Regions from separate parts of the Peribacillus frigoritolerans genome, predicted to be linked through region 1. Evidence: riboswitches for the same ligand, from Rfam matches in the RefSeq annotation. Region 1 holds a riboswitch; each other region holds the start of a gene.
The links. A riboswitch is a leader RNA that binds a small molecule or an ion and turns the genes downstream of it on or off. The one in region 1 is predicted to bind S-adenosylmethionine.
Positions count from the first base shown of each region.

Region 2: linked by a shared signal. The riboswitch ahead of ABOA58_RS25355 (methionine ABC transporter ATP-binding protein) and the one ahead of ABOA58_RS22750 (methionine ABC transporter ATP-binding protein) in region 1 are both predicted to bind S-adenosylmethionine.
Region 3: linked by a shared signal. The riboswitch ahead of ABOA58_RS06280 (methionine ABC transporter ATP-binding protein) and the one ahead of ABOA58_RS22750 (methionine ABC transporter ATP-binding protein) in region 1 are both predicted to bind S-adenosylmethionine.

Region 1 covers NZ_CP158190.1:4,610,462-4,614,716, forward strand. Annotated here, with positions in the region: gene ABOA58_RS22740 (MetQ/NlpA family ABC transporter substrate-binding protein) at 1-787, opposite strand, end outside; gene ABOA58_RS22745 (methionine ABC transporter permease) at 809-1,459, opposite strand; gene ABOA58_RS22750 (methionine ABC transporter ATP-binding protein) at 1,473-2,495, opposite strand; SAM riboswitch class I at 2,731-2,842, opposite strand; gene ABOA58_RS22755 (GNAT family N-acetyltransferase) at 3,117-3,470, opposite strand; gene ABOA58_RS22760 (NADPH-dependent FMN reductase) at 3,872-4,255, shown strand, end outside.
Region 2 covers NZ_CP158190.1:5,113,507-5,117,761, reverse strand. Annotated here, with positions in the region: gene ABOA58_RS25360 (O-acetylhomoserine aminocarboxypropyltransferase/cysteine synthase family protein) at 74-1,384, shown strand; SAM riboswitch class I at 1,494-1,606, shown strand; gene ABOA58_RS25355 (methionine ABC transporter ATP-binding protein) at 1,761-2,795, shown strand; gene ABOA58_RS25350 (methionine ABC transporter permease) at 2,788-3,456, shown strand; gene ABOA58_RS25345 (MetQ/NlpA family ABC transporter substrate-binding protein) at 3,472-4,255, shown strand, end outside.
Region 3 covers NZ_CP158190.1:1,273,738-1,277,992, reverse strand. Annotated here, with positions in the region: gene ABOA58_RS06300 (YheC/YheD family protein) at 1-672, shown strand, start outside; gene ABOA58_RS06295 (YheE family protein) at 736-939, shown strand; gene ABOA58_RS06290 (hypothetical protein) at 1,025-1,213, shown strand; gene ABOA58_RS06285 (MBL fold metallo-hydrolase) at 1,270-2,094, opposite strand; SAM riboswitch class I at 2,379-2,483, shown strand; gene ABOA58_RS06280 (methionine ABC transporter ATP-binding protein) at 2,553-3,569, shown strand; gene ABOA58_RS06275 (methionine ABC transporter permease) at 3,556-4,224, shown strand.

The DNA.
Region 1 (4,255 bases):
TAAACGTTTTTTTGATGAACGCTTCCACTTCTTTCGATTGATAAAGCTCCACTAATTTCTGCAACTCAGGACGATCGGAATTACCCTTTTTAACTGCAATGATATTAATATACGGTTTCGCCGTTTTACTTTCATGGAATAAAGAATCTTTTAAAGTAAGGCCTGCTTCGACGGCAAAGTTATTATTGATGGCTGAAGCATCGGCATCATCCAATAGACGAGGTGTATTGCCTGCAGCAACAGGTTGGATTTTCAAGTTTTTCGGATTTTCCCTAATGATTTCCAATGAACCCGATCCATTGAATTCCTCTTTCAATGTAATCAATCCAGCTTCCTGAAGAAGGAGTAGTGCACGGCCAAAGTTTGTTGCTTCATTCGGAACGGCAATCGTAGCGCCATCCGGAAGACTTTTAAGATCTTTATGTTTTTTAGAATAAAGGCCCATAGGTGCAATGACAGTCGACCCGATGGCCTCTAATTTCAGATTTTGGTCTTGAACGAATTCATCGAAGTAAGCGACCGTTTGGAATGAATTGGCATCAATTTCACCTTCACTTAACGCAAGGTTCGGTTGGATATAATCATTGAAAGTGACCAGTTCGATATTAAGCCCTTCCTCTTTCGCTATGTCGACAATGTATTCCCATGTTCTCGTATCCCCGCTGCTGACACCGACTTTCACTGTTTTCACATCATCCGAAACGCCTGATGCACCTTCTTCTTTCCCGCATGCTGCAGACACTATGGCCAATGCCAATACTATGATCGTTAATAAGATTTTCTTCATTTCTCCTACCTCCTGTTATTTTTATCTTCTTCTGATTTTTCTTGAAATAAAATTCCCGGTGGATTGCAATAATTGAACGATGATCACGAGCGCCGCTACTGTGACGACCATCGTCATCGTATCGAACCTTTGATAACCGTAAGCCAAAGCTAGATCCCCGACCCCGCCTGCCCCGACGGCACCTGCCATGGCCGTAGCTCCAACAAGCCCGATAGTCGCTGTTGTAAATGTTAGGATCAACGAACTAAGTCCCTCGGGAATCAAAAAGCGATAAATGATTTGCCATGTCGTCGCACCCATCGCCTGAGCGGCCTCGATGATCCCTTTGTCCACTTCCAACAGGGAGTTCTCAACAAGCCGGGCAATATAAGGAGCCGCGTAAAAGATTAGCGGAACAATGGCCGCATTCATTCCGATCGCACTGCCTACAATCATTCTGGTAAGCGGAATAACTGCTACAAGCAAGATGATGAAAGGAACCGACCGCAATATATTGATGATCGGGTTCAATACATTAAAAATCCATTTATTCTCCAGGATGTGACCCTTTCTTGTAATGACAAGCAGGATACCGAGCGGAAGCCCGATCAATCCGGAAAACACCAATGAAATGGCTACCATATAAAGTGTGTCACCGAAAGCTGTCAACAACTGCTCTGCTGTAATTTCCATTCCCCAAAGCGTATTACCCATTTATCTGCACCTCCTGGACGAGAATCCCCTCATCTTTAATATATTGATAAGCCTTATCCACCTCATTTTTGTTCCCTGTCACTTCGATGATCAAATTCCCGAAAGGCGTTTCCTGAATTTCAGAAATATTGGCTGATAAAACACTTAAATGAACGTCATATTTCTTCGAGATCGTTGAAAGTAAAGGAGTACCCGAAGTAGTCCCAATAAAATTAATTTTCCAAATAATCGGGATATGGGATCCTATGCTTTTTAGGAAACTTTGTGGAATTTCGTCATGTATGACCGTTCTCACGAAGTTTTTTGCAATATCCGTTTGCGGCTTCGCAAACACTTCGAAAACCGAACCTTGTTCAACGACGCATCCGCCCTCCATGACCGCTACCTTATTGCAAATTTCCCTGATGACAGACATCTCATGAGTGATTAGCAGAATGGTAATATTGTATTCTTTATTAATTTTCTTTAAGAGCTGCAGAACGGCACTCGTTGTTTGTGGATCCAATGCCGACGTAGCTTCATCACACAATAAGATCGATGGATTCGTAGCCAAAGCTCTCGCAATGCCGATCCGCTGCTTTTGACCTCCCGATAATTGATCCGGATAACTCTTCGCCTTGCTCGATAAGCCAACGAACTCCAACAGCTCGCCTACACGGTTTTTGATTTCCTTAGCCGGAGTTCCCGATAAAACCAGCGGCATAGCAATGTTATCAAAAACAGTCTTGGAGTTTAGCAAGTTGAAATGCTGAAAAATCATCCCGATTTTTTTCTTTTCTACCCGTAATTCCTTCTGGCTTAATTTGATTAAATCCTTGCCCCCAACAATCACCGAACCATCTGAAGGATCTTCAAGCAAGTTGACCAGCCTGATCAACGTACTCTTTCCGGCCCCGCTATAACCGACTACACCGAATATATCCCCCTTTTCCACTGTCAAATTAATGCCCTTCAAAGCCTCGACAGTCTGTTTCTTTGTTTGATAAACCTTTTTAACATTTTGAAACTCAATCATCCAATCTCCCCCATGTTGTTTATTTGTACGAATTCATTATCCAGTGAGAAGAGCTTTGCAAAGTTTCATAATGATAGGGTTAAATTCGAAACTCACGAGTAATTGCACCAATTCTCCAAATAACCATATACATTTTGAATAAACAAAAGAGGCCTCTTCCGTCGTCAGACAGAAGAGGCCTCTTTTAGACATAAAAAAGAGTAAACTCTTAATTTAATTATCTAAGAAAAGCTCCTTCTTATCTTTCAAACTTTCGTCCGTTGGAATTAGCACAGTATTTTTACAAAAGTAAAAACCCGCTGCCGAGGTATCATAGGGCCAAGTCCCTCCACATCTCTTGATAAGAATTAACGTTATATTTAATTATGTCCTTCACTATATATTCTAATTTCTCTAAAGTCAACCATATTTTTCACCGTTTAAAATATTTTCACAGTATAGTGAATTGATAATTTTTAATTATATTAATATAATTAAAAATTATATTAATATAATTAAAAATTATATTTTATATTGATTTGCTCATTCTCCATACAAGGTGTTTTTGACTTTCCTCCCTTATCTTCATCATGCCTGAATTCGTATATAAACGAATCGCCCTTTGATTATCCGGAGAAACCCTTAAATGGTATTCGGATACATTAAATTGCCTGAAAAGTTTTCTGCGTAGCGAACCAATTCCTTGCCAAGGCCTTTACTGCGATATTCGGGAATAAGATAAAATAGATCTACATAGCCGATCTCAGTTCCTTCATACCCCCGAATTCGAAGTTCCATTTGTCCAATCGGTACTTGGTCATTTTCAAGGATCACCTGTCCCCCAGGAAATTTGCGGACCCTTTCTTCCATTCGTTGCAGATATGTATTTTCATCTCCAAAACCAGCTTCAGTTCCAAAACTTACAACAAAGGAATCTTTCCTGAATTTAACGATAATATCTTTGTCTTTGTCCGTATCAATGGTCCGAAAGATCAACTTTACCCACCCCTATTATTTTAGTGAAATAGTTATCAAGCAAATAAACTCATTTTACTTACACTTTTTATGATATTTCATTATTTACTTTTACAAGCGTCTTATTTCATTTTTTCTGAAAGGATTTTGCCTTAATCCCTATAGGAATGGCCATAATATTAAATTAAAAACAAATGCAATATTGTTGGGAGAGGTCTAGTAATGGGGATTGGGTAGGCACATATAATTTTTGAGTCTAACTTTGCAGGGTATGAATGTTCGAGAGGAATTTTGTTTATTCAGCTCCAACTCAACTTTTTCCCAAGCATCCTTTTTCCCTTTCATTTATATTCCAATTATAATAGGTAAGTGGAACATATTTACATGATTATCCATTATAAAAATCATTGGAGGTATTGAAGATGAAAGTTGTTGCAATAGTGGGAAGTATCCGTAAAGAGTCTTACAACCTTAAGCTTGCCAAATATATTCAATCTAGATATCAAGATCGGTTCGATCTCGAAATCTTGAACATTCGGGATTTACCTTTTTATGATCAAGATATTGAAAATGACCCTCCATTAGTTGTAAAAGAATTTAAATGTAAAGTGGCCGAAGCAGATGCAGTCTTGTGGGTAACACCTGAATACAACGGTACGATTCCAGGAGTATTGGGCAATGCAATCGATTGGTTATCACGTGTCGATAAAGTCTTGATTGGAAAACCATCATGGATCATGGGTGCGTCAATGGGGCAATTAGGAACGGTTAAAGCTCAATTGCATTTGCGTGAAATCTTATTCGCA
Region 2 (4,255 bases), 500 kb from region 1:
AGTGGTTTTTTTGTTTATAAAAGGCCAGGTATCATATAATTCCAACTAAATCCATAGAAAAAGGTGAAATCATATGTCAGAGAAAAAGTTGCGTTTCGAAACATTGAGTGTTCATGGCGGTCTGCAAGCTGATGAAACAGGTGCTCGTGCAGTTCCTATCTACCAAAGCAATGCATACTTGTTCAAAGACACCGACCATGCAGCGAATTTATTTGGTCTAAAGGAGAATGGTTATATATATTCACGACTTCATAATCCCACGGTCAGCGTTTTTGAGGAAAGAATGGCCTTATTGGAAGGCGGTATCGGCGGATTGGCAACAGCAAGCGGAATGGCGGCCATTTCACTTTCAATCCTGAATATTGCCGCTGCTGGAGATGAGATTGTTTCAGCCTCTACATTATATGGCGGTACGTATAACCTTTTTGAAAATACTCTTCCTAAATATGGGATCAAAGTGAAGTTCGTTTCTCCCGATGACCCTGAAAATTTCAAAAGGGCGATAACGCCAAGAACTAAAGCCATTTTTGCTGAAACGATCGGAAATCCAAGTTTGAGGGTGCTTGATATTGAAGCGGTAGCGAAAATCGCCCATGATGCCGGAATACCTTTGATCATTGATAATACCTTCGCGACACCATATCTATGCAGACCAATTGATTTTGGAGCGGATATTGTCATCCATTCCGCTACAAAATGGCTTCTGGGAAATGGAACCACGCTGGGCGGTGTCATCGTGGATGGAGGGAAATTCGATTGGAACTCGCCAAATTATCCTGGCTTCACGGAGCCTGACCCAAGCTACGACAATCTGGTATACGCCGAGGCAGTTGGACCTGCTGCATTCATAACGAAAGCCCGAGTGCAGTTACTTCGTGATTTAGGCCCTGCGCTAAGTGCCCAAAGTGCATTCCAGTTTACGCTTGGGCTTGAAACACTGCATGTAAGGATGAAAGAGCATCTGTCAAACACCAAGTCTGTCATTAAATATTTAAAAAACCACCCTGCAGTGACTTGGGTTTCACATCCTGGTGATGAGGATCATCCCGATAAAGCCCTTGCGGATAAATATTTGCCTAAGGGAGCTGGATCTGTCGTGACTTTTGGAATACAAGGTAATCGCGAAGCTGGCGCAAAGCTTATCAATTCGGTGGAATTATGGTCCCATGTAGCGAATGTGGGGGATGCGAAGAGCTTGATCATCCATCCAGCAAGTACGACCCATCAACAATTGAATGAGGCGGGTCTTGCGAAAGCGGGTGTGAGTGCTGATCAAGTCCGTTTATCCATTGGGATTGAAAATGTAGACGATTTAATAGAAGATTTGGAGCAGGCAATTGAAAAAGCGACGAATATCGTCTCCTTGACATCCAAAACGGTTTAAGTAAAGTTTCTGTGTACTAGAAATAATATACATTGCGCTCCTTTTTTATCTATGATAAAATTTCACCATACTAAAGAACTTAATGATGTACAAATATTCTATATATTAGCTCTTATCAAGAGAGGTGGAGGGATGTGCCCGATGAAACCCGGCAACCGACAAGGAGATTTCCTTGGAAAGGTGCCAATTCACACAAAGTTTAATCACTTTGGAAGATGAGAGGAAGGCCTGTTTCTTCACCTGCCTTTCTGCTCATGCAGAAAGGTTTTTTCTATTTTAATGGGGGAAACCCTTTGCATGATATGAGAAACAGACTAATAATGTAGAGAAATCAACTAAGTTCATAGGTTTTATTGGATAAAAGAGGTGAGGATTAATGATTACATTGACGAAAGTCAGTAAGCTGTTCCGAACAGGAAAAGGAAACAGTGAGACGATCAAGGCTGTAAATAATGTGAATGTTGAAATAAATAAAGGCGAGATTTTCGGTATTATCGGTTACAGTGGAGCGGGGAAAAGTACTTTGATCAGAATGCTCAATGGGTTGGAAACACCTACAGAGGGATCCGTTGTGGTGGCTGAGAAGGAAATTTCAAAAATTAAAGGCGCTCAGCTCCGTAAGGCCCGTCAAGAAATCAGCATGATTTTCCAACATTTCAATCTATTATGGTCAAGGACCGTTCAGGAGAATATATCTTTCCCATTGGAAATTGCAGGAGTTTCTAAACCTGAACGAACCAAGCGTGTGAACGAATTGATCAAGTTAGTCGGACTGGAAGGCAGGGAAAAGGCCTATCCTTCACAATTAAGCGGAGGGCAAAAGCAAAGGGTGGGAATAGCCAGGGCTCTGGCAAATGACCCTAAAGTGCTGCTGTGTGATGAAGCGACTTCTGCCTTGGATCCGCAGACTACCGACTCCATACTCGAATTGCTTGTTGACATCAATCAGCGCCTGGGATTGACGATCGTCTTGATAACACATGAAATGCATGTAATACGTAAAATCTGCCATCGCGTCGCCGTGATGGAAAGCGGGCAGGTTGTTGAACAGGGTCCTGTCCTTGATGTTTTCAAGAATCCTAAAGAACAAATGACGAAGCGTTTCGTGCAACAGGTAACGGAACCGGAAGAAACGAAAGAAACGATGGACCATTTGCTCGAGCGCTATCCTGCAGGCAAAGTAATTCAATTGACCTTTGTAGGTGATCATGCAGAAAGCCCATTGATTACCAAGCTTGTACGTAACTTCGAGTTGGATGTCAATATCGTTCAAGGTAAGATATCCCAAACAAGAAGCGGTTCATATGGAACATTGTTTATCCATCTTGATGGCAAAGAGGATGAAATGCTCCACGCAATAGAATTCATTAAAGCACAGCAGGTAGGCGTGGAGGTGATTACTCATGCTTGAAGAATTATTGCCGAATGTTGATTGGGAAGACATTATTGAAGCTACGAGGGAAACGCTTTACATGACAAGCGTCTCTGTAGTGGCAACCTTTTTTATAGGCATAATATTAGGATTGATCCTGTTCCTGACGGGGAAGGGTAATATGTGGGAAAACCGGGCAGTCAACGGGGTCATGAGTGCTGTCGTCAATATATTCCGTTCCATTCCATTTCTTATTTTGATCGTGCTGCTCATTCCTTTCACTAAAGCGCTTGTCGGTTCCATGATCGGAGAGAACGCTGCACTGCCGGCACTTATTATCGGTGCGGCACCATTTTATGCGCGTATGGTTGAAATCGGCCTTCGTGAAATCGATAAAGGTGTAATTGAAGCCGCTAAATCGATGGGGGCAAAAACGAGCACGATCATTTGGAAGGTCCTTCTTCCAGAGTCGATGCCTGCCCTTATTTCCGGGATTACGGTAACATCGATTGCATTGGTTGGATATACCGCAATGGCCGGGGTCATCGGCGCAGGCGGGCTTGGTAATCTGGCCTATTTGGACGGCTATCAAAGAAATCAAAATGACGTTACGCTTGTAGCGACGATCGTTATTCTAATTATCGTCTTCATAATTCAAATTATTGGAGATGTGATTACATCTAAATTGGACAAAAGATAAAGGGAGATGAAAAGGATGAAAAAGTTTTTAGGATTTGCATTAATTTTAGTGTTATCTATCGCTTTGGCTGCTTGTGGAAGTGAAAAGGATAAAAGCGGCAGTGATACGGAAAAAGAATCGAAGAAAATAGTTGTAGGGGCATCAAATGTTCCTCATGCTGAAATCCTTGAGGAAGCCAAGCCGCTTCTTAAAGAAAAAGGAATCGAATTGGAAATCGAAACATTCCAGGACTATGTTTTACCGAATAAGGCGTTGAATGATAAGGAATTGGATGCTAACTACTTTCAACACATTCCATATTTAGAGGGGCAAATTAAAGAAAATGGATATGACTTCGTTAATGCTGGCGGAATCCATATCGAGCCGATTGCCCTATATTCACAAAAATATAAAAGCATTGATAAACTTCCGGAAGGCGCAACAATCATTATGAGCAGCTCTGTCGCTGATCATGGACGCGCTTTATCCCTTTTGGAAAAGAATGGCCTGATCACTTTGAAAGAAGGGATCGATAAAACGACGGCTACAACGAAAGACATCGTTGAAAATAAGAAAAACCTTAAATTCGATGCCGATTATGAAGCGGCCCTGCTTCCTAAAATTTATGAGAGTGGCGAAGGCGATGCAGTCTTGATCAACTCCAACTATGCGATTGACGCCGGTTTGAATCCGCTTGAAGATTCGATTGCGATTGAAGATTCGGAATCACCATATGTGAATGTCATTGCCGTAAACAAAGGTGACGAAAATAAAGAAGCAATCAAAGCGCTTGTAGAAGTATTGCATTCTAAAGAAATTC
Region 3 (4,255 bases), 2.3 Mb from region 1:
CTCACCAATCACCTCCCGCCCACCATGGTCTTGCGAAACAGCGGCTGCCTTGATGCTTTCCTGGAGACCTACAGGCATATATACCTTAAACCCTGCAAAGGAAGCCAAGGTAAAGGCATTTATACCATAATCAAAAATGATGATGATACACTATTGTTCAATAGCTTAAAGCATAGTGAGTCCTTCCCGGATTTCACGTCATTCTGGGAAACAAAAAAAAGGGAGCTATTAAAAAGGAGCTACCTTGCTCAACAGGCGATCATACCAAAAAAACTTTTTGGACATCGTTATGATTACCGGATTCTGGTCCATTATGAAAAAGGTTTTTATAAAGTGACCGGCAAAGCGGTAAGGATGTCACAAACCCAGGAAATCACCACCCACACTCCCCAAGGGGGTAAGATTTTTCCTTATCAAGTCCTGCAATCAAGAAGCCTGAATCGAAAATTAGCGAAAATCGCCCAAAAAAGCGGAGAGATACTATCAAAAAAAATCGGATTTCTCGGAGAGTTTTCCATGGATATAGGGGAAGACGAATCAGGCTCGCTCTTCATATACGAAGTGAACTCAAAGCCCATGCAATTCGATGAGGAGGAAATTGAAACAAACAGGCTTTTGCATTTAAAAAATCTTTTTATTGAATTAACTTTCCCCAGCCTGACAATTAAATAACACCTCCAGCTGCCGTTTTCCATTATAATTAAATGAGAAACTGTATATATGGAGGTAATACATATGATTACTCATTTTCAATGGGCACCACTGCATAAGAATCTGCCAGGATGGAAAATTTCCTTTTATTTCAACAAGCAGGCAATCCAAGCCTTGTATCATAAAGATGGATCCATCGAGTGGACAGCCAATCCGCCTTCCGAAACAGATGAAGCCAAACTCAAAAGCATGATACATGATTTAATGATCTTCCATGTATATGAATGAACCGCCTTTACATTCATGAAATCCCTAAACAGAATAAAAAAAACTCCTTTGCCTAAACTAAAGAAAAGGCTAGGAGGGATTTATTTTGGATAAAGAAAAAATGACATTTTTGAAGGATACCGAATATGATGGCAAGGACTCCGTTTACCTTGATATCGACCGTATCATCAATGAAGGAATGGCGGGCGGAAATGTGTATGAAGTCGCTGACCTTCAGAACATCGAAGAAGCACATGATTTTTATGATGAAACAGATCCCAATATCAATAAATGAATTATGTGGGCTCTCTTATGGAGAGCTCTCCTTTATATCAGTCAGACCGTTAACATTCAAATAGTTCGATTCTCCCTTGCACTCAAAATATTTTCGTTTAATATCGATGTAATGATATGCTCTGAATCCCATTCATGCCCAGATATCTCGATAAGGGGATAGCGATTCGGTAAAACGACCTGCTGGATTTCATGTACGGTCAGCCCTTGAGAATGCAAGCGTAAAATTTCACCTTGGAGGTTTTCCAAATAATCCAGCTTTTTCCCGAACATTTCCTTCCCATCAGGGACATGCCCAGCATGGCAGCAAAACACTTCCCCGAAGTCATATTGAAGTAATCTTTTTATGGAATCGATGATGACCGGGACAGACTCTTCCCGTAAGACAAGCTTTGTCTTTGGTGTTACGAAAAGGTCTCCTGAAAAGAGCATGCCATTACTGTGATTCAAATACACCATATGGTCCTTCGCATGGCCGGGGGTAAAAATCGGCTCCCACGTTTGGGTGCGTGAATGAATGGCCTCCCCTAGCGGCTCAGCTTTAAAGGCGTCTCTCTTCCCCCAGAAAATTTTGCGATATTCAGGATATACAGCATCCCTTGCACAAACCTCAACCGACATCGGGTGAATGAAAAGCGGCACCTTTTTATGTTCCTGTATCCAGGCAGCGCCCCCCGTATGGTCTTCATGATAGTGAGTCAGGGCCACTGAGTCGAAGTCTGCGGACTCATAGAACGGAATAAGCTCTTCCAATAAAATCTGTGCGCCAGTATCTATCAATAGTCCATCCGTTAAAAAAACATTAACACTCATCCCCGACTTGTTCCCGCCAGGAGTCCCGTGCACACAAACCACATCATTTATCGACTTAATTTCTATCATTCAATTGCCTCCCCATCATTGTACAAAAATAGTTTTACCTTCCTTTTTTTAACTTTACTATAATAAATGTAGTACCACTTTACCTTTTTGACAAGGAAATATTGGAATAAATAGCCTGGATGTAAATGCTGGATTATTGCATAATAGCCCTTTTTCCATGAATCGTTTTAAAGGACTGTACCAAATTTAACGACAAAAAAAATCAAAGAAACGATTGACATTGTCGGATTTTACAAATAATATAGATTATATTATAAAACTTGAAATATTCTAAAATAATAAATTACTTATCAAGAGTGACGGAGGGATCAGGCCCTGTGATGTCCGGCAACCGCCCTTAGGGAACGGTGCCAATTCCTGCAGAATGATTGAATTCTGAAAGATAAGACGAGATATGATTTCGCTGCCTCTTTCTGAATGATAGAGGCAGCTTTTTTAATGTTTAAGGGGGAAAGCTCATGATTGAAATCCGTTCAGTCCGAAAGGAATACGTCTCGAAGAAAAACCGAGTTATCGGAGTGGATAACGTATCTTTGACCATCCAAACTGGCGAAGTATATGGAATTGTCGGCTACAGCGGAGCTGGAAAAAGCTCATTACTCCGCTGCTTGAATTTGCTTGAACGACCGACAGGTGGGAATATCATCATCGACGGCATTGATTTAACCTCTTTATCAAGTAAAGAGCTTCGTAAGCAACGCCAAAAAATCGGAATGATATTCCAGCATTTTTCCCTGGTCAGTTCAAAAACCGTTTATGAAAATGTCGCTTTCGCCTTAAAGGCGGCGCATCGATCGAAGGACGCAATCAGGTTACGTGTATTGGAATTGTTGGAAATCGTAGGGCTCAGCGATAAGAAAGATGTCTATCCGGCACAGCTTAGCGGTGGACAGAAGCAACGGGTCGGCATAGCTCGAGCCTTAGCAAATGACCCCACTGTACTATTATGTGATGAAGCGACTTCAGCCCTTGATCCAACAACTACAAAAGCGATTTTACAGTTATTGAAAAAGATAAGCAGTGAGCTTGGTATCACCATCGTGTTGATTACACATGAAATGGAAGTGGTCAAAGAACTATGCCACCGAGTCGCTGTCATGCAGGATGGCCGGGTAATTGAAGAAGGACCCGTTTATGAAATATTTTCACAGCCTAAGCAGGAGTTAACGAAGCAATTCATTAGCAGTGTACTGGATTTCGAACTCCCTTCGCACTTGATTGAAGAAAGTGAAGGTACCATTATTAAAATTCAATTCGAAGGGCAAACCGCCGGTGAGTCGATTCTTTCGGATACTCTCCAATCCCATGCAGTAAAGGGTAATATTTTACACGGTAAAATTGAGTATATCCAGGATGTTCCTTTAGGCATTTTAATCATCGAGCTAATTGGCGATGCCGCCCAAATTCATTCGGCATTGGAATATATAAAAAATCGATCCAGTTCTGTGGAGGTGTTAAAACATGTCACTGCTTAATCCCATCGTGAATATTTTACCTGATCTTAATAAAGCCTTTCTTGAAACGATTTATATGGTCGGCGTTTCTCTTGCAGTAGCCCTGCTGATCGGTTTACCGCTTGGAGTATTGCTGTTTACGACAACCAGGAATTTATTTTTTGAAAATAGCATCGTGAATCGATCTCTCGGTTTCGCTGTCAATATTGTCCGTTCAATCCCGTTCATCATTCTCTTGGTCGCCCTCCTTCCTTTAACGGACCTGCTTACGGGATCGACGATAGGGCCAAGAGCGGCTTCTGTTTCCCTTTCCGTATCCGCAATACCTTTTTTTGCAAGGATTGTTGAAACGGCATTACGTGAAATAGACAGAGGAGTGATTGAAGCTGCAATAGCCGTAGGTGCCACTCCATGGATGATCATTAAGGATGTACTTCTTCCAGAGGCAAAACCGGGAATCATTCAAGGACTGACATTAACGACCATTTCGCTTATCGGTTACTCAGCAATGGCAGGCACAATCGGCGGAGGCGGAATTGGCGACCTGGCCATCCGGTACGGATATTACCGTTATGACAACACAGTCATGATCACGACGATCGTCGTGCTGATCTGCCTTGTGCAACTCATTCAAATGGTTGGTGACAAAGTCTCATACATGGTTAATAAACGATAGGATCAGTCATTTTTTCAATGATTCAATACAT